DNA from 3 places in the Zongyangia acetica genome. Region 2 is predicted to be linked to each of the others. Evidence: predicted binding sites of a transcription regulator. Region 2 holds the regulator's gene; each other region holds the start of a gene.
The links. Region 2 encodes HrcA, which represses chaperone genes, less so after heat shock. Its sites were predicted from a motif close to TGTTAGCACTCNNNNNNNNNGAGTGCTAACA; they were not measured.
Positions count from the first base shown of each region.

Region 1: the regulator HrcA is predicted to act here: its motif matches at 5,368-5,398, upstream of clpB (ATP-dependent chaperone ClpB).
Region 3: the regulator HrcA is predicted to act here: its motif matches at 3,447-3,477, upstream of WGC32_RS07395 (Hsp20/alpha crystallin family protein).

Region 1 covers NZ_JBBEWN010000013.1:44,236-52,416, forward strand. The annotation lists gene WGC32_RS11930 (GLUG motif-containing protein) at 1-954, shown strand, start outside; gene WGC32_RS11935 (class II fructose-bisphosphate aldolase) at 1,616-2,536, shown strand; gene clpB (ATP-dependent chaperone ClpB) at 2,620-5,250, opposite strand; gene WGC32_RS11945 ((2Fe-2S)-binding protein) at 7,004-7,204, opposite strand; gene WGC32_RS11950 (ferritin-like domain-containing protein) at 7,204-7,716, opposite strand.
Region 2 covers NZ_JBBEWN010000002.1:209,917-218,097, forward strand. The annotation lists gene lepA (translation elongation factor 4) at 1-733, shown strand, start outside; gene hemW (radical SAM family heme chaperone HemW) at 793-1,914, shown strand; gene hrcA (heat-inducible transcriptional repressor HrcA) at 2,099-3,163, shown strand; gene grpE (nucleotide exchange factor GrpE) at 3,204-3,770, shown strand; gene dnaK (molecular chaperone DnaK) at 3,863-5,701, shown strand; gene dnaJ (molecular chaperone DnaJ) at 5,798-6,973, shown strand; gene WGC32_RS02825 (MarR family winged helix-turn-helix transcriptional regulator) at 7,288-7,719, shown strand; gene WGC32_RS02830 (ABC transporter ATP-binding protein) at 7,811-8,181, shown strand, end outside.
Region 3 covers NZ_JBBEWN010000006.1:159,717-167,897, forward strand. The annotation lists gene WGC32_RS07380 (branched-chain amino acid aminotransferase) at 1-666, opposite strand, end outside; gene gdhA (NADP-specific glutamate dehydrogenase) at 832-2,184, opposite strand; RNA gene rnpB (RNase P RNA component class A) at 2,458-2,816, shown strand; gene WGC32_RS07395 (Hsp20/alpha crystallin family protein) at 2,891-3,313, opposite strand; gene WGC32_RS07400 (GNAT family N-acetyltransferase) at 3,538-3,963, opposite strand; gene WGC32_RS07405 (pro-sigmaK processing inhibitor BofA family protein) at 4,015-4,311, opposite strand; gene WGC32_RS07410 (DUF2508 family protein) at 4,268-4,570, opposite strand; gene rnr (ribonuclease R) at 4,697-6,817, opposite strand; gene secG (preprotein translocase subunit SecG) at 7,023-7,268, opposite strand; gene WGC32_RS07425 (DNA topoisomerase (ATP-hydrolyzing) subunit A) at 7,517-8,181, opposite strand, start outside.

The DNA.
Region 1 (8,181 bases), on a different contig from region 2:
GATAGCGTAGCCATCTCCGGCGGCACCAACATGGGCGGCTTCGCGGGGATTTCTGGCATGTCCACCTTCACCGACTGCACCGCCACCGGCACGGTGGACGGCGGCTGGTCTTTGGGCGGCTTTGTCGGCTACTCTTCTTCCATCGGTGTTGAAGGACCCGACGTGTTTGATCACTGTACGGCGGACGTGGATGTCACCGGATTTGACTGGAACCTGGGCGGTTTTGCCGGGTTCCTGGAAGATGGAACCATCACCGACTGCGTTGCCTATGGGGATGTGACAAGTTCCGCGTCCAACTTCCAGCCCAAGGTTGGCGGCTTTGCCGGCAGTGGCGGAACTTCCCCCTCCATCACCGACTCCCACGCGGCTGGAGTGGTCACCGGCGCTCATCCCACCATTCCCGCCGGCGGGTTTGTGGGCTACTGGGACGACGCCACCCTGACCGGCTGCTCTTTTGACGCCGATAAGAACCCGGGCCTGAACAGCGTAGGGGAAGGCACCGTCCCAGGCGAGGATGCGATCGCGGCGGTCTCTACCAGCCAGGTTCTCCGCAACATCTGTGAGGACTACTACGGTGGTCACAGCTTGGTCCATGTACCGGAGGTAGATCCCACCGACACCTCTGCGGGCAACATTGAGTACTGGCGCTGTGAGCGCTGCGGTGCTTGCTTTGCCGACGAGACGGGCACCATTGAGATTGATCCCGCTTCTGTCACCCTGCCAGCCACAGCTCCTCCCAGCATTCCCGGCTCCAACGTGGGTCAGGTAGGCGGCAGCGACTGGGATTGGCCCAGCTCCTCCGGCGGCTCCACCAGCGGATCCGGCAGCGCCAATGGTTCCACCAGCGGAGATAAGCTCAACCCGGATACCGGCGACAGTTCCCTGATGGCAGGCATTGCCCTGCTGGCAGCGGCCTCTGTAGGCGGCATCCTCCTTTCTAAGAAGAGAAAATAAAAATAAATAGAATGATTAAGAAAACCGGCTCCCAATGTTGGGGGCCGGTTTCTTCACCTTCCGGGCGGGCGGCGAGTCGCCGCAGCCAAATCGCGCTGTAGTGCCATTGGTAACAAAAACGCGGGTGACGCGGCGGTGTCGCGAATAAAATTCAAGGCGCGTCATGCCCGCCGCTAGGGCCGCGGGTGATGCGGCGGTGTCGCGAATAAAATTCAAGGCGCGTTCTGCCGCCCGCTAGGGCCGCGGGTGATGCGGCGGTGTCGCAAACAAAACTCAGGGCGCGATCTGCCCTCCGCTAGGAGCGTGGGCGGTTTCGGCGAAAGCCGACGATTTTTTCGAATTGAGCGGGGGACTCCCTCAGGTCTCGCCCCCGCGAATCGAGGAAAAATCGCCGCCCATACCGCAGGGAAAGCAGCGAGCCTCATCAGGGGGATATCCAAGGGGGGTAGCCCCCTTGGATCACTTTTGCATCCTTTTCTTGAGAGAAAAGGATGTGCCCGCCCCGGCATGAGGGGCTGCCCGCTAGGGCCGCGTCATGCCCGCCGCAGGAGTGGTACTTGTTCCCCCTTTGGTGGGATGAAGGGAATTTTCTTGACAGAAGCCCAGCGGGGAGGCTACAATATATGTAAAGTCATTATCATCTATTTAGGGAGGTAGCACTATGTTAGTCACTATGAAGGAAATTCTGGATCGGGCAAGCACAGGCAATTACGCTGTCATCGCCCCCAACGTGTTCTGTGAAATTGACACCCGGGCTGCCATTGCAGCGGCGGAGAAGCTCAATTCCCCCATGATTATCGATCTGAGCGTCGGTTCTACCAAAGATATTGTTGTCACCGGCCGCAACCTGGTGGACATCGCGAAACAAACCGCAGTTCCTGTTGCGGTGAACCTGGATCACGGCGGCGACGTCCACAAGAGCTTTGACGAGGTCACCGAGGAGATCATGCAGGCCATTACCGCCGGCTTTACCTCGGTGATGGTGGACCGTTCCAGCCTGCCCTATGAGGAAAACATTAAAGAGACCGCTATCCTGGCCAAAATCGCCCATTCCATGGGTGTGACGGTGGAATCGGAACTGGGCCATGTAGGCTCCGGCTCCAAATATGACACCGACGGTTCCTCCATGTATACCGACCCCGCTATGGCCAAGGACTTTGTGGAGCGCACCGGCATCGACTGCCTGGCTGTAGCGGTAGGCACGGCCCACGGCGTATACACCTCCACCCCCAAGCTGGACTTTGACCGGATCAAAGCCATCAAAAAAGAGGTAGGCAACCTGCCCCTGGTCGTCCATGGCAGCTCCGGCGTCCCCTATGCCGATCTTGCCAAAGCCGGAACCATGGGTATCAACAAGGTGAATATGGGCTTTGACTTTATGGATAACATTGCCAAATCCCTCCAGAAGCGGGACTTCTCCGGGGCAAACTCTTACAACGTATGGCAGTACATCCAGGAGGCCTATATGGAAAAGGCACTGGAGATGATCGAGTACTTAGGCTCCAAGGACAAGTCCTGGAAGGTAGAAGGAACCTACTGCACCGCCGCCAGCAAACTGCTGGGCGAAGGCGGCGAAGGCTGATTCCCCTGAGAAAGAAAAAAGCGCGATGCAGAAAGCATCGCGCTTTTTTTATAACAACCCAAGGGGATAACCCCGGCTTGGGATTATATTTGGGTGGTTTGGAGAGGCGCCGGGGGGATGACCTCCACCGTCAGCTTGCCGTCCTTGAAATCGATGATCATCCGGCTGCCGGGCTGGATGTCCTCGGCGATGATCTGGCGGCCGATGAGGGTCTCCACATGATGCTGGACAAACCGCCGCAGAGGCCGCGCGCCGTAGACAGGATCGTAGGCGCTGTCGATGATGAAGTCCTTGGCTTCCTCGGTGAGCTGGCAGGAAAGCTGCTTGTCGGCAAGGCGCTCGTTTAAGTCCTTCACCAGCAGGTCGATGATCTGGGTGATATCCGCCTTGGTCAGAGGCTTATAGAAGACGATCTCATCCAGCCGGTTGAGGAATTCAGGCCGGAAAGAGCGTTTGAGCAGTTCGTTCACCTGATCCTGGGCCTCCTGGGTGATGCTGCCGTCCTTGTCGATGCCGTCGAGGAGGAACTGGCTGCCCAGGTTGGAGGTCAGGATGATGATGGTATTCTTAAAGTCCACGGTGCGGCCTTGGGAGTCGGTGATCCGGCCGTCGTCCAGCACCTGGAGCAGGACGTTGAAGACGTCGGGATGGGCCTTTTCCACCTCGTCGAAGAGGACCACGGAGTAGGGTTTGCGGCGGACGGCCTCGGTGAGCTGGCCGCCTTCCTCATAGCCCACATATCCCGGAGGCGCTCCGATGAGGCGGGAGACGGAGTATTTCTCCATATACTCGCTCATATCGATCCGGACCATGTTGCGCTCGTCGTCAAAGAGGCATTCGGCCAGGGCCTTGGCAAGTTCGGTCTTGCCCACGCCGGTGGGGCCCAGGAAGAGGAAGGAACCGATGGGACGGTTGGGGTCCTGGATGCCGGCCCGGGAGCGGATGATGGCGTCGGTGACCCGGGAGACGGCTTCGTCCTGGCCGATGACCCGTTTGTGGAGGATCTCATCCAGGTGGAGGAGCTTCTCCCTCTCCCCTTCCATGAGCTTTGCTACAGGAATGCCGGTCCACCGCTCCACAATCCGGGCGATCTCCCCTTCGGTGACCTTATCCCGGAGCAGGGAGTCTTTCTTGCTGCTCTGGGCCAGGGATTCCTGCTCCTCCAGCTGTTTTTTCAGGGCGGGGAGCTTGCCGTATTTAAGCTCGGCGGCCTTGTTCAGGTCGTATTCCCGCTCCGCCTTCTCAATCTGGCCGTTTAACTGCTCCAGCTGCTCCCTGAGCTTCTGGACCTTGCCAATGGAGGCCTTTTCGTTGTCCCATTTGGCCTTCATGGCGTTAAACTGCTCCCGCATCTCGGCCAGTTCCTTCTGGATCTCCTTCAGATGCTCCTGGGAGAGGGCGTCCTTCTCTTTTTTCAGGGCCGCCTCCTCGATTTCGTGCTGGATGATCTTTCTCTGGATCACATCCAGCTCGGTGGGCATGGAGTCGATCTCGGTGCGGATCATGGCGCAGGCCTCGTCCACCAGGTCGATGGCCTTGTCGGGGAGGAACCGGTCGGTAATATACCGGTTAGACAGGGTGGCGGCGGCGATGATGGCGCTGTCCTGGATCTTGACCCCGTGGTAAACCTCATACCGTTCCTTCAGGCCACGGAGGATGGCGATGGTGTCCTCCACCGTGGGCTCGCCCACCATCACCGGCTGGAACCGGCGCTCCAGAGCCGGGTCTTTTTCAATGTACTGGCGGTACTCGTTTAAGGTGGTGGCGCCGATACAGTGGAGCTCGCCTCTGGCCAGCATGGGCTTTAACAGGTTGCCGGCGTCCATGGAGCCTTCGGTTTTGCCGGCGCCTACAATGGTGTGAAGCTCATCGATAAAGAGGATGATCTTCCCTTCGCTCTTTTTGATCTCCGCCAGGACGGCTTTCAGCCGCTCCTCAAATTCGCCTCGGTACTTGGCGCCGGCAATGAGGGCACCCATATCCAGGGAGAAGATGGTTTTATCCTTTAAGGAATGGGGCACGTCCCCCCGGACAATCCGCTGGGCCAAGCCCTCGGCAATGGCGGTTTTGCCCACGCCGGGCTCGCCGATGAGGACCGGGTTGTTCTTGCTCTTTCTGGAGAGGATCCGGATGACGTTCCGGATTTCGTCGTCCCGTCCGATGATGGGGTCCAGCTTCTGGTTCCGGGCCCGCTCCACCAGGTCGTCGCCGTATTTCTTCAGGGCGTCGTAGGTTTCCTCCGGGCTCTGGCTCATGACCCGGGCGGAACCCCGGACCCCCATGAGCACCTTGAGGAAGCCGTCCTTGGTGATCCGGTAGTCCCGGAAGAGCTGTTTCAGATTAGAGTTGGCCTGGGAAATCAGGGACAGGAAGATGTGCTCCACCGAGACATATTCATCCTTCATGTTGTCGGCCAGCTTTTCCGCCTGGATCAGGGCCGTGTCTACATCCTGAGAGACATAGACCTTCTCCGGATCCCGGCCCGGGCCGGACACCTGGGGCAGTGCGTCGATCATCCCCTCCAGCCGGGAGGTCATGGCGCCGGCGTCCACCTGCATCTTCTGCAGCAGCTGGGGGATTAAGCCTCCCTCCTGGGTCAGGAGCGCGTAAAGCAGGTGCTCCTGGGAAATCTGCATGTTCTGATGTTCTATACTGATCTGTTGTGCCGCCTGGATGGCCTCCAGGGACTTCTGTGTAAATTTCTGCGCGTTCATAAAGTTCCCTCCTTTTCGGGGCTGGGCAGGGCTTTCCAGGCCCCACCTGTGCCAACGATACTTAGTATACCGGTCAGCTGTGAAGAAATCACAGAAACTTTATGGCGAAACTGTAAAAATTAGCACTCGAATATTGAGAGTGCTAATTTGTAAAGAATGAAAGACTTTTTCCAGAAACCGGAACGTGGAAAAGCTTGGGGGAAACAAAAATTATACAGATTGCAAACGGGGATTTTATCCTAGATCTTGTGGATTTATTTTTTTAAAAATCCAGAAATTGTAGATATGCTACGGCGGGTATTAAAATCGAGTTTTAAACATATTCCACCGACTTTTCCACTGGTTTTGTGAAAAGTCCGGATTTCCAGTTGATAACTTGGTGGAAAGCGTGGAAACTTCTGACTGCTTGTCAGGAGAAAACCGCATAAGTTCAAAGTTTTTTCAAAATTTGCTTTTCCAGTTTTCCCCCAACAGGCGGTGGAAAAGGGAAAAAAGGGCTGTTGTGGAAAAATTCATATCCAGATCTTGCCCTCCCATTACATTTTGTATACATTCTTTGCGAAAAAGAGAGAATCCCCCGCCAGTGCTTTCCACAGCTGGCAGGGGATCCTTTTTGGGCAAAAAAGATGACGGGTTACAAAGCAACCCGTCGCAAGTAAAGGTAGTATGGAGTTAATTATAAAGGAGGGGGATTGACAGAGAACCCAGAACCGAAATTCTGTTGTTCTCTATGGCTTTATTATATCAGGTTCCCCAAAACGGTGGTGAATAAAATGAAAATAAAAATGACGAAATTCTTGAACACCAGCTGCCGCTGGGGGATATTGCGCTGTGGTGTCGTTCGCAACAAAATCGCGTGTGCCGCGGACGGGCAGTGCCCGCTGCCACCACCTGCCGGTGGGGGATATCGCGTTTATGTGTCAGTCGCAACGCAGCTGCGGGCAACGCGGGCGGTGTTGTGAACAAGACCAAGGGCGCGTCATCCCGCCCCGGAAGGGGCCGCCCATACTGTTGGGAAAGCAGCGAGCCCCATTAGGGGGATATCCAAGGGGTGCCCCCTTGGATCACTTTTGCATCCTTTTCTTGAGAGAAAAGGATGGCGGACAGTGTCCGCAGCCAGATGGCGCTGTAGTGCCATTGGCAACAAAAACGCGTGCGACGCGACAGTATTACAAATAAAGCCAGAGGCGCGACCTGCTCTCCGCAGGAGCGCGGCATGAGCGCAGAACACCTGCCGGTGGAGGATGTCGCGCTGATGTGTCAATCGAGACCTATTTGCGTGTGACGCGGCAATGTCACGAATAAAACCGAAGGCGCGTCATCCTCGCCGGAAGGCGCGGCGGGTCGCCGCAGCCGAGTCGCATTGTGGCACGATTCGCAACAAAAACGCGTGGGTCGCGGCAATGTTGCAAATAAAACCAGAGGCGCGACCTGCTGACCGCAGGTCCGCGGCATGAGCGCAGAGCCAGCCGGCTACCGCTGGGGGATATCGCGCTGGCGGGCAGTGCCCGCTCCCGAGTCGCGGATAAGCGCTGTCAGTGACCTATTTGCGTGCTTCGCGAACAGTGTCGCAAATAAGTCTTAGAGCGCGTCATGCTCTCTGAGGGAGCATGGGCGGTTTCGGCGGCAGCCGAGTCGCGTTGTGGCGCTATTCGCAACAAAAATGCGGGTGTCGCGACAGTAGTTTCAACTAGACCGTGGGCGCGACCTGCTCTCCGCAGGAGCGTGGGTGCAAAAACAGGAGCCTCCTATTTCAGGAGGCTCCTGTTTCAAGGTCCGCGGACCTTAACTTTTTGATTAGTTTTTTCACCTTGGCCTTGCATTTGCCGCAGGAACTCCCCGCCTTGGTCAGGGCTTTGACCTCTTTATAGGACTGGGCCCCTTGAGCCACAGCCTGGGCAATATCCCCTTTGGTCACCTTGCGGCAGGGGCAGACCACCTTATGGGGGTTCATTATAATACCAGGGATGGAGCGGTGTAGACACGGGCCGCCAGCTCAGAATCCAGCATATACAGGCTCTTGGGATCGCCGCCGAACAGATCCATCTTCTTGATCAGGTCGTCGGCGTTCTTCTCCTCTTCCCCCTGCTCCTTGACAAACCAATCGAGGAACTGCATGGTGCGGAAATCCTTGACGCTGTAAGCGGCGTCATAGATGTTGTGGATCAGGCTGGTCACATACTGCTCATGCTCCAGGCCGGCCACCAGAGGATCCTTCAGCGCCACCAGCTTTTTGTCCGGCCGGTCGATGGCCTCCAGCGTCACCTTAGCGCTGTTGTTCTGCATGTATTGCATAAAGAGGAGAGCGTGATCCCGCTCCTCCTGAGCCTGGACATTGTACCAGTTGGCAAAGCCGTTCAGGCTTGCATCGGTGTAGAAATTGGCAAAATCCAGATAGAGATAGGCGGAATAAAATTCCTTGTTGACCTGTTCGTTTAACAGTGCAGCTACTTTGGCATCCAACATAAAAATACACTCCTTTTTCTGTTTGTTTGCCTTCAGTATAGCACCGCTAACAGTGGTATACAAGGTTTTTACCAAAATATACACCGAAAAAGTATACAAACTTTATGGAGAAAAGAGTCCCTAGCGGGCAGCAAGACGCGCCCTGGGTTTTTTGTTAGCGACACTGTTCGCGGCGCACGCGACTAGGTTACCAATTGCGCCACAGCGCGACTTGGCGGCGGCGACTCGCCGCCCGCGATGCCCGCAGCTGAGTTGCGATTGACACATAAACGCGACATCCCCCGGCGGTAGCCGGGGGAAATTTTCGTTTCAGATGTACTTGACTTCCTATAGCAAGTCCATTATACTATAGATCGCTGGAATAAGCGGTGGAGTCTGTCATAGGGAGTAATATCGTCTCTATTTATTCGCAGTGTTTGCTTTTGAAAAGCTGAGTTATCGGCTATTTTTTGATGAATTGCGAGG
Region 2 (8,181 bases):
GATTGAGCGGGAGTTTAATCTGGACATCATTACCACCGCTCCCAGCGTTATCTATAAGGTCATCCTCACCTCCGGGGAGACTGTCTATATCGACAACCCCACCAACTTCCCCGACCCTGCCACCATCCAGGATGCGGAGGAGCCTATGGTCGCCGCCAACATCCTGACCCCCACCGCCTATATCGGCAACATCATGGAGCTGTGTCAGGAGCGGCGAGGCGTCTACAAGGATACCAAGTATCTTGACACCGACCGGGTAGAGCTTCACTACGACCTGCCTTTGGGGGAGATTGTCTACGACTTTTTCGACGCTCTCAAGTCCAGGACCAAAGGCTATGCCTCCTTCGACTATGAGATGAAGGGCTATGTTCCCTCCCGTCTTGTCAAGTTGGACATCCTTTTAAACGGCGAGATCGTAGACGCCCTCTCCTTCATCGTCTTTGCCGACAACGCCTATCCCAGGGCCCGCCGGATCTGCGAGAAGCTCAAAGAAAATATTCCCCGCCAGATGTTTGAGGTGCCCATCCAGGCGGCCATCGGCGGCAAGATCATCGCTCGGGAGACGGTCAAAGCCATGCGCAAGGATGTATTGGCCAAGTGCTATGGCGGCGACATCACCCGGAAAAAGAAACTTCTGGAAAAACAGAAGGAAGGCAAAAAACGGATGCGCCAGCTGGGTACTGTGGAGGTTCCCCAGGAGGCCTTTATGGCTGTCCTCAAGCTGGACGACTAAATCTGTCAAAACCGGCCGCCGCGACCTGCGGCGGCCTTTTTCTCAAAGGAGGTCTTTGGATGCCCCAGCCCATCGGCATTTACATCCACGTTCCCTTCTGCCGCTCCAAATGCCCCTACTGCGATTTCTATTCCCTCCGGGGCGGCGATGAGGCAATGGATGCCTACACCGCCGCCCTGCTCCGTCATATTGCTACCGCCCCCACGGAAAAGGCGGACTCCGTTTATCTGGGAGGCGGCACCCCTACCTTGCTGGGATCCCAGCGGCTTTCCCGGATTTTGGAGGCGGTGGCCGCCCATTTCCCACTCTCTAAGGACTGTGAAATCACCGCCGAGGCCAATCCCAGAGCCGCTGAGGGGGATACCATCGCCGCCTTAGGGAGGCTTGGTTTTACCCGGGTGAGCTTTGGCATGCAGTCGGCCGTTTCCTCCGAACTGCGCCTTCTGGGCCGCCGCCACACCCGGGAAGAGGTGGCCCAGTCGGTGGAGCTGGCCCGGCAGGGCGGGATAGACAACATCTCCCTGGACGTCATGCTGGGGGTCATCGGACAGACAGCCCCCTCCCTCTCCCAAACGCTGGATTTTGCCGCCTCCCTAAAGCCCACCCATATCTCTGCCTATATTTTAAAGGTAGAGGAGGGCACCGTTTACAACTCCCCCCGCTTTCTCTCCCAAATCCCCGACGAGGATACCCAGGTCGATCTGTATCTGGCCGCGGTGGAGGGGCTTTCCTCCTTGGGCTTTCATCAGTATGAAATTTCCAACTTTGCGAAACCGGGCTATGAGAGCCGCCACAACCTGAAATACTGGCGGTGCCAGGAATATCTGGGCTTTGGCCCTGCCGCCCATTCCTACTACGGCGGCAGCCGCTTTGCCCTGCCACGGGACCTGGAATCCTTCTGTAAAGCGCCCGGCTTCGGAGACATCCCCTTTGATGGCGTCTGCGATGGGGGCGGCTTTTTCGAGGAGTTCATGCTGGGGCTGCGGCTGGCAGAGGGGATCAACCTGGATCAGCTGGGCAGCCGGTTTTCCGTTGACGTCTCCCCTTTGGAAAGGGCTTGTCCGCCCCTGGAGCGCCGGGGTCTTCTTTGTCTAAACGGACATCATCTCTCCCTGACGACGGAGGGGTTTCTCCTCTCCAACAGCATTATTTCTCATCTCTTGAATACTATCTCCTGTTAAAAAAACGCGGCCGAAAAACAGCCGCGTTTTCTTTTTTGGCAGTCTCTGTGGACGATTGCCAACATTTTTGTAAATAAACTATGAAGTCCCTTGACATACTAAAAGAGAAGTGATACATTGATAACTGTAAGATTTAGCACTCCATAATCAAGAGTGCTAAAATAGCAAAAAGAGGTGATACGCTGTGGAACTGGATAGACGGAAGATGCAAATCCTCTCAGCGATCATCGAGATTTACACCAAAACCGGTGAGCCGGTAGGATCCAAGCTGCTGGCGTCGGTGATGGATTACGCAATCTCCCCCGCAACCATCCGCAACGAAATGGCGGCCCTGTTTGAGATGGGTTATCTTGAACAGCCCCATACTTCAGCAGGGCGTGTGCCCTCCCACAAGGGATACCGGCTCTACATCAACAACCTGATGCAGACCCAGCCCCTGACCGCCGCAGAAAAGGCGGAAATTGACGCGCTCTTTAACATTCAGCACCCCGATCCCGACCAGTTGGTAGAAGACGCGGCTACGGCCCTGGCCCAAGCCACCCACTGTGTCACCGTTTCCTCCACCATGACGCCGGAGGATGTAACGGTGCGCCGGATCGACATTATCCCCTCCGGGCCCAGGACCTTGGTGGTCTTGGTCATCGCCTCCAACGGCGTGGTCAAGAGCAAGGTCTGCCGGGTGGATTTTGCCGTCACCCCCCAGGTGCTGGATTTCTTCCGGAAATATGTCAACTCCCGGTTCAGAGGTCAATCCTTGGAAGGCGTTTCCAAGCTCTACCTTCAATCGGTGGCTGTGGCCCTGGGAGAATATTCCCGGGTGTTCACGCCGCTGCTGGTCTGTATCTTCGATCTGTGCCGGCAGATTTACGCCGGGCGCTACTACGTAGAAGGAGAAACCAATCTGCTTACCTATCAGGAGTTCACCCCTGTAGCGCACGACCTTCTGACCTTTCTCAACAAGCGGGATGAAATGCTCCGGCTCATCAACGAGGAGATGAAGGATAAAAACGTCTCCATCGGCAAAGAAGCTGGAAAATCAGAGCTTGCCGATTCCAGCATTGTCATCGCCCGCTATAATGTAGGCTCTTCCAGATCCGGCATCATTGGCATTGTGGGGCCGGTGCGGATGGATTATCCGAAACTCATCCCCCACATCCAGTATTTTGCCGACACCTTGGGACGGCTTCTCACCGAAATTTCCGAAGAGGAGGATATCACGCCGGAGACGTCTTCATCATCCAACGAATAACATTTCACATACATCATGAAAACCGAAAGGAGACATTGACGTGGCCGAAAAGAAAAACAAGAGCCCGGAGGCCGCCGAGCCGGAAACTGCTTCCCAGCAGGAGGCAGCGGGCACCGAGCAGGAAACCCCTTCTCAAAGCGCCCAAGCAGAGCAGGAGGCAAAGGCTCCCGACGAAACCGAGGCCCTCAAAGAGCAGGTCAAGGATCTCAACGATAAGCTGCTGCGCTCCATGGCCGAATTTGACAACTTCCGCAAGCGTTCCCAGCGGGAAAAGGATCAGATTTATACCGACGCCAAGGCGGATACCGCAGCTCAGTTTCTGACGGTGCTGGATAATTTCGAGCGTGCCCTGGCCACCGAAAGCACCGACGAGAACTTCCGCAAGGGAGTGCAGATGATCTACGACGGACTGCTGGAAACCATCAAAAAGCTGGGAATTGAGGAGATCAATCCCACCGAGGGAGACTTTGATCCAACGCTGCATCACGCGGTGATGCATGTGGACGACGATTCCCTGGGCCAGTCCCAGGTGGTAGAGGTCTTCCAGAAAGGCTACCGGATGGGCGACAAAATCCTGCGGTACGCCATGGTGAAGGTTGCAAATTAAGAAGCAAAGGCCCTGGGCCTTTCACATAAATGCAGAATATAACGAACTGAAAAGTATAGAATTCGAATGTAAGATTCGAGGAGGAATTGATTATGGGAAAAATCATTGGTATTGACTTAGGTACTACAAACTCATGTGTCGCCGTTATGGAAGGCGGCGAGGCTGTCGTCATCCCCAACGCGGAAGGCGACCGGACAACACCTTCTGTTGTCTCTTTTAAAAACGGTGAGCGTCTGGTAGGACAGGTTGCAAAACGTCAGGCCATCGCTAATCCGGATCACACCGTCAGCTCCATCAAACGCCATATGGGCTCTGACTATAAGGTAAATATTGATGGCAAAGGCTTTACTCCCCAAGAAATTTCCGCTATGATCCTGCAAAAGCTGAAGACTGACGCAGAAGCCTATCTGGGCGAAAAGGTCTATGACGCGGTTATTACCGTACCGGCTTACTTCACCGACGCACAGCGCCAGGCTACCAAGGATGCCGGCCGGATTGCCGGACTGGAAGTCAAGAGAATTATCAACGAGCCCACCGCCGCAGCACTGGCTTACGGCGTAGATAAAGAAAACGATCAGAAGATCATGGTTTACGACCTGGGCGGCGGCACCTTCGATGTCTCCATCATCGAAATGGGCGACGGCGTACAGGAAGTACTGGCCACCGCAGGCAACAACCGCTTGGGCGGCGATGACTTTGATAACCGGATTGTCAACTATCTGGCCGACCAGTTTAAGAAAGAAAACGGCATCGACCTGACCGGCGATAAAATGGCGATGCAGCGGCTGAAAGAGGCGGCGGAGAAAGCAAAAATCGAGCTTTCCAGCGTCACCCAGGCCAACATCAACCTGCCCTTTATCACCGCAGACGCCACCGGCCCGAAACACATGGATATGAACCTGACCCGGGCAAAATTCAACGAACTGACCGCTGACCTGGTGGAAGCCACCATGGGTCCGGTACGCCAGGCTCTGTCCGACTCCGGCCTGTCCGCTTCTGATCTTGATAAGATCCTGCTGGTAGGCGGTTCCACCCGTATCCCCGCTGTTCAGGAAGCAGTTCAGAAGATCACCGGCAAAGAGCCCTTCAAGGGCATCAACCCCGATGAGTGCGTCGCCATCGGCGCGGCTATCCAGGGCGGCGTCCTGGGCGGCGACGTCAAAGGCTTGCTGCTGCTGGATGTTACCCCTCTGTCCCTGGGCCTGGAAACCCTGGGCGGTGTCTTCACCAAGATCATTGACCGCAACACCACCATCCCCACCAAGAAGTCCCAGATCTTCTCCACCGCTGCTGACGGCCAGACTTCGGTTGAGGTCCATGTCCTCCAGGGTGAGCGTGAGATGGCGAAAGATAACAAGACTCTGGGTATGTTCCGTCTGGACGGCATCCCTGCTGCGCCCCGGGGTGTGCCTCAGATCGAGGTAACCTTCGACATCGACGCCAACGGCATTGTCCATGTTACCGCAAAAGATCTCGGCACCGGCAAGGAGCAGAACATCACCATTACCTCCTCCACCAACATGTCCAAGGAGGACATTGAAAAGGCAGTCAAAGAGGCTGAGCAGTATGCCGCTGAGGACAAAAAGCGCCGTGAGGAAATCGATGTAAGAAACGGCGCAGACCAAATGGTCTATCAGTGTGAGAAAACCCTCACCGACCTGGGTGACAAGATCGACGCCGCCGATAAAGCGGATGTCCAGGCCAAGGTAGACGCCCTGAAAGAAGCGCTGAAGGGCACCGATCTGGAGGCCATCAAGTCCCGCCAGGATGAGCTGCAGAAAAAGTTCTATGAAGTCTCCTCCAAAGTATACCAGCAGACCCAAGCAGCCGGTCAGGCTGCAGGCGGCGCTGCCCCTGGCGCTGAAGCTCCCCACGATGACAACGTGGTGGACGCCGACTACAAAGAGGTTGACGAAGACCAGAACAAGTAATATACTAAAACAGCTGCGCGATGATAAGACTGGGCCTATACCCGGTCTTATCTTGTGCAGGTGGTTTGTGACAATTCATACGTAAGGGTGATCAATTTGCCAGAAAAGAGAGATTATTACGAAGTCCTTGGCGTCGAAAAGGGCGCCTCGGAGGACGAGATCAAAAAAGCATATCGTAAAGTTGCAAAAAAGTATCACCCGGACCTCAATCCAGGAGATAAGGAAGCAGAAGCCAAATTCAAAGAGGTTGGAGAAGCCTATGAGGTCCTCTCCAATCCTGAAAAGCGCGCGCGTTACGATCAATTCGGCCACGCCGGCGTGGACCCGTCCTATGGGGCGGGCGCAGGCGGCGCGGGAGCTTATGGCGGTGCAGGCGGCTTTGGATTTGACGATCTGGGCGATATCTTCGACAGCTTTTTCGGCGGTGGTTTCGGTGGCTTTGGCGGAGGCGGCGGTTCTCGGAACCCCAACGGACCTGTACGGGGTAACGACCTGCGCTCCTCCATCGTCCTCAGCTTTTTGGAAGCGGCCAAAGGCTGTACCAAACGGCTGAAGATTTCCCGGCTGGAAACCTGTAAAACCTGCGGCGGCACCGGCGCCAAAAATGCCGACGCCATCAAGACCTGTCCTGACTGTCACGGCTCCGGCCAGGTACGGGTGACCCAGCGGACCCCCTTCGGCGTCATCAACTCCACCCGGACCTGCTCCAAGTGCTCCGGTAAAGGAAAAATCATTTCCGATCCCTGTACGGCTTGTAACGGCTTGGGTCGGGTTCGTGTCAACAAGACCATCGAGGTCAACATCCCCGCCGGTATCGATGACGGCCAAACCTTTGCTGTATCTGGCCAGGGGGATATGGGCATCAACGGCGGGCCTGCCGGTAACCTGAACGTCAATGTCAGCGTCCGGCCCGACCCCATCTTCGACCGGGATGGCTTCGATGTTTGGTGTGAAATCCCCATCACCTTCACCCAGGCGGTCTTTGGCGACGAGGTGGTAGTTCCCACCATCGACGGCAAGGTGAAATACAGCATTCACGAAGGAACCCAGCCTGGCACCACCTTCCGGCTTAAAAACAAGGGAATCCCCCTCATCAATGGCCGGGGACGGGGCGACCAGTACGTCAAGGTCACCATCGAGGTGCCCAAGAACCTGAGCGCAAAGCAAAAGGATCTGCTCAAGCAGTTTGAGGGTGCTTCCTCTGAGAAAAACTATGAGAAACGGAAAGGTTTCTTCGATAAGCTCAAGGACGCTTGGGAAGGTAAAAGCTAAATAGTCCTATAAGTTGTCCCACGTCTAACGGGAAACTTTAACCATATTCCCATATCCCGGGAATTTGAAACAATGAAAGGCTCCGTGAAAAAATACACGGAGCTTTTTTATTTCCGTTTACAGATTGAAATAGGAGCTTTCAAAACATTCCACCCATGTTTTTGTCCCGGCCGGAAAGAGTCTAAGGCCAGCCCCCTCGGCAACGCTCCATCGGCTTTTTGAATATTCAAAAAGTATTCACAGTTTTATCTTATGAAAGATAAAACTGTGATCTATAATCTAACCTAGTTAGTTTTTTGAGGGGAGGTCCTTTTATGGCTACCCAAGCGCAGATTGAAGCCATGCTCCATAAGCTGGAGCAATTTCATCCTACTGCTTTTTTCAAACGGATGGATGAAACCCAAGCAGGCATTGGAGCGGTGCTCCGGCTGCTTGATGAGTCTAATGAAACTATCACCGCGGGGAAGATCAGTGACATTCTGAATATCAGTACAGCGAGGGTGGCAGTTTTAATAAAAAAGATGGTAGCAAGAGGATTGATCACCAAGGAACACGATGTGTCTGACGCCCGTGTTACCATCGTGAAACTTACTCCTTTGGGAAAACAGCTCATCTTCAAGATGCGGCAGGATCTGTATCAGCAGATGGGACGCATCATTGACCAGATTGGGGAAAAACGCCTGTTGGAATTTATCGACACATTTCATGAGATCCGGAAGATCGTAAGTCCTCCGGAAATCGGCTAATTGGAAGGCTCTCGAATTTCGCCTTTCCCTCCTTTCCAATTATTCTCTCCATTTTATTCGCATGAAGTAAATGTAAGAAGGAGTGCAGTCCATGCTCAAGATTTTTAAAAATCTTAGAAAAAGGGAATGGTCACTTGTTGCCCTCTCCCTTGTCTTCATCGTCATCCAGGTATGGCTGGATCTGAAAACGCCCGAATACATGGCGGAAATCACCACCTTGGTGCAAACGGAAGGAAGCGCCATGGCGGATGTCCTTATTGCTGGCGGCCAAATGCTGCTATGCGCGCTGGGGAGCCTCATCTCATCTGTGGCGACCGCTGTCTGCGCCGCCAGTATCGCTTCCTCCTTCGGTGGAATTCTCCGGGGGAAGCTGTTCAGCAAGGTCCAATCTTTCTCCATGGAAGAGATCGGCCATTTTTCTACCGCCAGCCTAATCACCCGCTCCACCAACGATGTTACGCA
Region 3 (8,181 bases), on a different contig from region 2:
CAGCCAAAGCACCTGAGAATAATTCTGGTCATTTGCCTCAACCTGAGCTTTGAGAGAAGCAGCGTAATTGCCTCCTGTCTTCGCCATACCTGTACCGCCCCGGACTGCTCGGACATAATTGTTCTCTACATACAGTTTTACCGGATTCAGTCCCTCTTTATAGTAAGGACCAGAGGGCGACAGGATGATAACAAATAGATATCTATTTGCAGTGCGGACACCCAAGTGAGCGTCTGTTGCAATGATAAAGGGACGAATATACAAAGATGTATCCTTAATATGAGGAATCCAGTCTTTTTCGATTTTTAAAAGTTCGATGAGAGCCTTAAGGGCAAATTCCTCGTCAATTTGAGGAATGCACAAACGCTCATTCGAACGATTGAGCCGAGCAAAATTTTCCTGCGGTCTAAACAACAAAATTCTGCCATCCTCAGCCCGGTATGCTTTCATACCCTCAAAAACTTCCTGGCTATAATGTAGCGCCATTGCGGCTGGATCCAGCGGCAATGGGCCATAGGGGACGATGCGGGCATCATGCCAACCCTGTCCCTCATCGTAGTCCATCAAAAACATGTGGTCTGTAAAGATATTTCCAAAGCCCAATTTGGTCTCATCCTGAGGCTTCGGCTTGAGATTTTTCGACAATTCGATTCTCAAGTTTTCCATGTCCGTTTCCTTCTTTCTTCTATTTTACCCAGATTGCGGGTATTTTTACTCTGTACCGTTTTAAGTATACCAATCCCGTTGGCAGAAAGCAAGGGGATCCTCCACAAATGCACGGAATCCCCAGCAAAATGCCGGGGACCCCATCATTATGAAAAGCGAATCACATTAATAAGCGACGCCCTGTGCCATCATGGCATCTGCCACTTTGATAAAGCCGGCAATATTGGCACCCATGACCAAGTTGCCTTCTGCACCATACTCTTTGGATGCATCATAGGCGTTGTGGAAAATATTGACCATGATGTCATGCAGCTTGGCATCCACTTCTTCGGAGGTCCAGCTGTAACGCATGGAGTTCTGGCACATCTCTAAGCCGCTGGTGGCAACGCCGCCGGCATTGGCAGCCTTGGCCGGCCCAAAGAGAACGCCGTTTTTCTGGAAGACTTCCACTGCCTCTGGAGTAGAGGGCATGTTCGCGCCTTCGGCAACTGCCATGACACCGTTGTTGACCAGCATCTGTGCCTCTTCGCCATTGATCTCATTCTGGGTTGCGCAGGGCAGAGCCACGTCGCATTTGATGCTCCAAATACCACGGCAGCCTTCGGTGTAGGTGGAACCAGGTACGCGTTTTGCATACTCGCTGATTCTTCCACGCTCTACCTCTTTGATCTGCTTAACAACATCCAGCTGAATGCCGTTGGGATCGTAAACATAACCGGAGGAATCAGAAAGGGCAACAACCTTTGCGCCATACTCCTGTGCCTTTTCGGTAGCGTAAATAGCCACGTTACCAGAACCGGAGACGACAACAGTTTTATCTTTCAAGGTTTCATTCTTCATGCACTGGAGCATTTCCTTGGTGAAGTAGAGAAGTCCATAGCCGGTGGCCTGGGTACGGATCAGAGAACCGCCATAGGAAAGGCCCTTGCCGGTGAGAACGCCTACAAACTCATTGCGCAGACGTTTGTACTGACCGTACAGGAAGCCGATTTCCCGTGCGCCAACGCCGATATCACCAGCCGGCACATCGGTGTCTGCACCAATGTGTTTGGAAAGCTCGGTCATAAAGCTCTGGCAGAAACGCATGATCTCGCCGTCGGATTTGCCCTTGGGATCGAAATCAGAACCGCCCTTGCCGCCGCCCATGGGAAGGCCGGTGAGGGAATTCTTAAAGATCTGCTCAAAGCCCAGGAATTTGATGATGGAGGCGCATACAGAGGGATGGAAACGCAGTCCACCTTTGTACGGGCCGATCGCGGAGTTAAACTGGACGCGGAAACCACGGTTAACCTGAACCTTACCGCTGTCGTCAACCCAGGATACACGGAACTGGATAAATCTCTCCGGCTCCACAATACGATCGATCACGCCGGATTTTACGATGTCAGGGCGTTTTTCTACCACTGGCTCGAAAGATTCCAGAACTTCCTTGACAGCCTGCAAAAATTCGGGCTCGCCGCTGTTTCTTTTGCATACTGTTTCGTATACGTTATTGAGGTACTCACTTTTAAACGCCATAGCTTAGCTCCCCTTTATCAAATTTGGTTATTATTATAACTACTTTAACGCGATAATGCAAGAATTTTTTGCAACTTTTTTTTAAATTCATGCAGATTCTCAGGATTAATCCTCAATTTTTGCGAAGAATGTAAAGTTTTACACAATTTATATGCAAGATTAAATTTTTTCGTTTCACCTTACTCTGTGATTTCATAAAAATGAATCAAAATTCAAACGCAGCTTTCCGAGAAAACTTGTATAATTTCCCGCCGTATGTTATCATATCATCCATGAGCAGGCAAGACAACGGCGGGAACAGTGCCGTAAGGCCGTTTCCGAGGAAAGTCCGAGCTCCAAAGGGCGGGATAGCTGCTAACGGCAGCCGGAGGCGACTCTAGGGAAAGTGCAACAGAGAGATACCGCCAAAGCGTGGTTTTCCCCGCTGGCAAGGGTGGAAAGGCGAGGTAAGAGCTCACCAGCGTCCAGGAGACTGGACGGCTATGTAAACCCTATCCGGAGCAACACCACAGGGAGGGCATCAAGCGCCGGCCCGGCGTGTCCTCGAGAAGGTGGCTGGAGCCTTATGGCGACGTAAGGCCTAGATAGATCGTTGTCAAATACAGAACTCGGCTTATATGCTTGGTCATGCTACAAAACAAAAAGGCGTCCGCTTAAGCGGACGCCTTTTTGTTTTGGGAGATGTAAACACAATGCTGTATAGTAATTAGCCGATGTCAATTTTCCGGCTTTCAGGCTTTTGCTCTGCCAGCTTGGGCAGCGTCAGTTCCAAAATGCCGTTGTTATAGGCGGCCTTGATATTTGCCGCATCAATGGTGGAGACATCGAAACTTCTGACAAAGGAACCGTAGCTGCGCTCCCGGCGGATGTAATTGTCCTTCTTGTCTTCCTTGCTGGCTTCGTGTTTGGCGCTGATGGTCAATGTATCGCCATTGATATCGATGTCAATATCTTTTTTATCAAAGCCTGGCAATTCGGCTTCCAAGAGATAACGGTCCCCTTTGTCCATAATATCGGTACGGAATGCGGAGATCTGATCTCCCATTTCACCGAAGAAGTCCTTTCCCCAGTCACCAAAGAAATTCATCATATCATTTCTTCTGCGTTCAAACGGTAACAGATCAAACATAAGTCATACCTCCATTTATATCATTTGGTTCTTTTATGATTTTGTCTTTCGGATGTCCTTCATCCTTTTGACAATTGTCATTATAGGCCCCACCTGTTACAAAACAACACATAAAATAAGAACAAACCTTTAATTTTATCACTCATATAAATAGAGTGCTAAAATTTGCAAAAATCAGCAAAACAAAAAGAAATCCAGAGGAAGACCAACGTCTTCCTCTGGATTCAAATCTGCTTTTTCATGTGAATGTGAGGACAATATTCTTCATAGTACTCATCCCCATATGCTATGTAGCCGCACTTTTCATAAAAGCCACGAGCCTGCTGTTGAGCGCCGATCAGCGCTTGCTTTCCACCCAAGGAAACCGCCTTTTTCTCCAGCTCCTCCATGAGGATCCGGCCTAGGCCTTGTCCCCGCCATGGCTTGCGTACAGCAATGCGGCCAAATTTATAGCTGTTTTCTTCCCAAGGGAGCATCCTCGCTGTGGCGACTGGCTGGTTTTCCTCGTCATAGATGACAAGATGCAGCGCTTTCACTTCCATATCGTCATATTCATCCTGAAATTTCTGCTCCTTGACAAAGACCTCATCCCGAATCATCTTTGCATCTTCCGGCAGATGGAGGTCCTCATACCATTTGGCTTTGAACATCCTGTCACATCCTTGCTCTATTTTGTCCTTTTTTATTATAGCAAATCTTCTTTAGATTGCCCAGACAAAATGTAGGATAGACATGGTCACCACTCCAGGCAGCCCTAAAAGGGCTGTCACCAGACAGGTAAATAGATTGATTCCGATGGCAATACCGGTGTATCCTGTAGTCAGATGAATCGCTGCGAGACCCAAAAATCCACAAAGGGCATGGGTAAAATAGGCGGAAACCGGGTTTTTTCTTCTGGCATACAAGGCTACCAGCATCCCTGCGGACAAAAAAATGGCGGCGATGAGGACGATTTCACTTATCCCATGAGCTATACACCCCTTCCAATTGAATTCCATGTTGGGCGGGGTCCCAGGTGATACCCTTGCGTTTGGCTTCCTTGATCAAATAGCGATATCGAGCGGCCAGAGCTTTGTTTTCATAGATACAAGCCTCCAGCAGGTCTTCGTCCTGTTCCTGATTAAAGCGCTGTTCCGCGCGATCAATCATTTCCAGCACGGCCTTGATATCCTCAATAATGCGGTTGGTTTCTTCTGCTCTGGGCGTGGATATTCCTTTGCTCCATGGCATGATTTTTGATCGGAGAATACCTTCCATGATACAAGCCCACCCTTCAATTTCATTGTATGTGGGTAGCCTTGGCTGATATGCAAAAATTATACAGGATCACTGTAAAAAACTTCCTAACAACAAAAGGCTCCGAACCCAGTTCGGAGCCTTTGCTTATACAAATTCAAAATCAATTTTTCCCGCTGAAACATCGGCTCCCAGCACCTTGACCGTAACTGTATCTCCAATACGGTATCTTCTGGGGGACATCATATCCTTATATTCCATCCGCCCATCATACTGGAAGGTTTCGCCCAGGGTCTGAGCCCGCACCAGGCCCTCCACAGTATTGGGCAGCATGACATAGATGCCGAAATTGGTGGTGGAGGAAACAACGCCCTCCAACTCTTCCCCTAGGTGGCGGAGGATGTATTCCGCCTTATAGCAGTCCTCACAGTCTCGCTCGATGGTCATAGCGATGAGTTCCCGCTCACTGGATTGATTGGCGGTAGGACCTGCCACCTTGCCAAAGCGCTTTTGCAGCTTTTCCTCACTGGAACCTGCCAAATATGCCGACATAACCCGATGGATAAACAGGTCCGGATAACGGCGGATAGGTGAGGTAAAGTGTGCATAGTTTTGAAGCACCAGGCCAAAATGCCCGATATTCTTTTCACTGTATTTTGCCTTGGACATGGTGCGCAGCATCTGGCTGTTCACAATCATTTGGTACTTGGTTCCCCGGACACCCTCCAGCACCTGAGCCAGACGGGTCGGAGAAACGCCAGGCTGGATGTCCCGCTTACTCTGTCCGATGGCAGCAAGCAACTCCGCGAGATTCTGGAGCTTGTCGGGAGAAGGCGGTTCATGAACCCGGAAGCAGAAGGGAAGGCGCTTTTCCAGCGCAAAGGTGGCTGCTGACTCGTTGGCCAGGAGCATCATCTCTTCAATTATATTCTCACTGCGCCCAGTCCCTCGGGGCTTGATTTCCTTGACATTCCGGTTTTCATCCAAAATAATCTTGGATTCACTGGTCTCCAGATCCATGGCCCCTCTTTCCCGCTTCTTTTTCAACCGGAGGCTGCACAATTCATCAATCAGATGGATGGAGTCCATAACGGCACTGTATTTTTCCAGAATTTCCGGGGTTGCCTCTCCTGCCAGGATGGCGTTGATCTCGCTGTATACCCCCTTGACTCTGGAACGGATCAGTGTCTTTTTAAAATCAAAACTGACGAGATTCCCCTGGGTATCCAAATTCATAAAGCAAGAGAATGCCAGCCGGTCCTCCTCCTCGTTGAGGGAGCAAATCCCATTAGAAAGGGCCTTGGGCAGCATGGGGATCACCTGATCAGCGTAGTAGATGGAGGTGCCCCGGGCATAGGCTTCGTTATCCAGGGGGCTTTGAGGATGAACATAATAGCTTACATCCGCAATATGGACCCCCAGTTCCCAGCCATCCTTTGTCTTTTGGATGGAGACTGCATCGTCCAGATCCTTGCTGTCCGCCGAGTCGATGGTAAAAATGATCTCGTCGCGCAGATCCAATCGGCTGGCCCGCTCTTTGGGGTGGATTCCAGCGTCGTTCAACCGCTGCGCCGCCTCAGATACCACAGCCGGGAATTCTATGCTAATCTCATTTAACCGGATCAGGGATTTTGCACAGTTGTCCGCTTTCAGGGAAGATCCAAAGACCTCTATGACCTTAGCTCTGTGATTATAGTGGCGGGAGCCCCTAGAGACAATTTCACAGAGGACCTTGTCCCCTGCTTTGTATCGGCTGGATTTTCCCGATACCAGCCGCACTGGAAACCCCAGCATCTTATCCGGCACCACCTCAAGAAAGTCCTGGTTCTGTGAGACAACACCGGTAAAACGGCAGGCTGCTGCTTTGGCAATGGATACTACCTCACCTTCCCCCAAAGAACCCTCTTTCCGAGAAGGATAGGTCCTTAGCAGCACCACATCTCCCGGCAAGGAACCCATGAGAGCCCGACCGGGAACAAACAGGTCACCGTCCGCACCCACAGGGCGGGCAAAGCCGTAGGTACTGTTGACCCTCACCACCTGCGCAGGCGTCAGTCCCACTTCCCTTGGAAGGACAAACCCTTTCCGTTTATAATATAGCTCCCCAGCCTCTACCAACTGGGTCAGTTCATGCTCAAATGCCTTTTCCCCTGTCTTGGGCACCTTGAGTTTTCTTGTGAGTTCTTCCACACTCACAGGATTTCGCTTTCCCTTGGCCACAATGCCAAGGATTTTTTCACCATATCCGGGTTGATCTATATTTTTCACCATATTTCCTCCACACCGGTCTCTCCGGCTTTGTCACGCGTCAATCTCTGTCTTCATTCTAGCCTATTACCTTTGAAAAGGCTATCATTTTCTTATGCTCAACACCAGTTTTCCCAAAATTTTACCCATTCATTATAAATTCTATAGAAAGACAGAGACGTAAAAAAACCCTGCGGATTTCGCAGGGTTTTTAACAGATCGTCTTCTACATGAAAACGGCGATTGCATTTACTGCAATGGTCACGATAACAAAAATAATCGCTACCACTCTTGTAATGCGTCTGAGCATAGCGTCATAGGTACGGCTGTTGTTCTTGCCAAGGTAAGAATCTGTCGCACCTGTCATCGCGTTCATTCCACTGGAATTACTCTCCTGGAGCAATACAACGATAATCAAAATAATGCTGGTAAGAATGAGCAGTATGCCACCGGCTATCTCAAGAGGTCCCATTGTATCACCTCCAAACCCCAATGCTACCGAAAGCTAACTTGTAATATAATAGCATAATTCTCTTTACTTTGCAAGAGAAAAACTCACTTTTTGATATTTTATCTGGGAGTCCTCCCATTTTTTACTTGACTAAAAAGCACGAGGAGACACATACTATTACTGGCCTTACACATCATCCACTGCGTTTGCACGATATGTAAAGCTATCATCGGGCGGATCCGGTTATGCCGGACCGTCCGATTTTTTTGTTAGAAGGTCAACTGCTCTCCCAAATCCTCTGCCTTTGGCAGTGCACCGGCAGCTGGGTAGTTCTTTGCCCGGTAGCGGTGGGGGCTTGTGAGCATATCGTCCTTGTATTCTACCGCTTGCTCCACAAAAGCATTTTTCCGCAGTGTCATCACCTGAACGCCTTGGGTGCTCTTGGTTGTCTTGACGGGAATCAGCGCAGTATTCACAAGAAGCATTCGCTGGCTGGACGCCTTGAGCAAGAGTTCGCAGTCCGCTTTGACATAGAAAACCGCCACAAGAGGCGACTTGTCACTGTATGCAGTTGTCAATTTTTTCCGGCGGGTTTTTGTTTCATAGGCGGAGAGGGGCACCTTGGCCGCCTTGCCGTTTTGGAAAACAAAAACCAAGTATCCGCTGTAATCGGTGGTGACGATCATGGCCGCCACACTCTCTCCCTCGTCCATTCCCAGACGAGCAGGGATATATTCACCCAGGACACTGGCTTTTTGGTCATCAAACTCACAGGCTCTGGTCTTGTAAACTTGCTGACGATCCGTAAAGAAGAGAAGCTCAGCCGTGTTCGTGCTCTCCACAGAAGTGCTGATAGCGTCGCCCTCTTTGAGCTTCTGTTCGCCACCCATCCGCAGGGAAAGGGGGGTGATTTTCTTAAAATATCCCTCCTGGG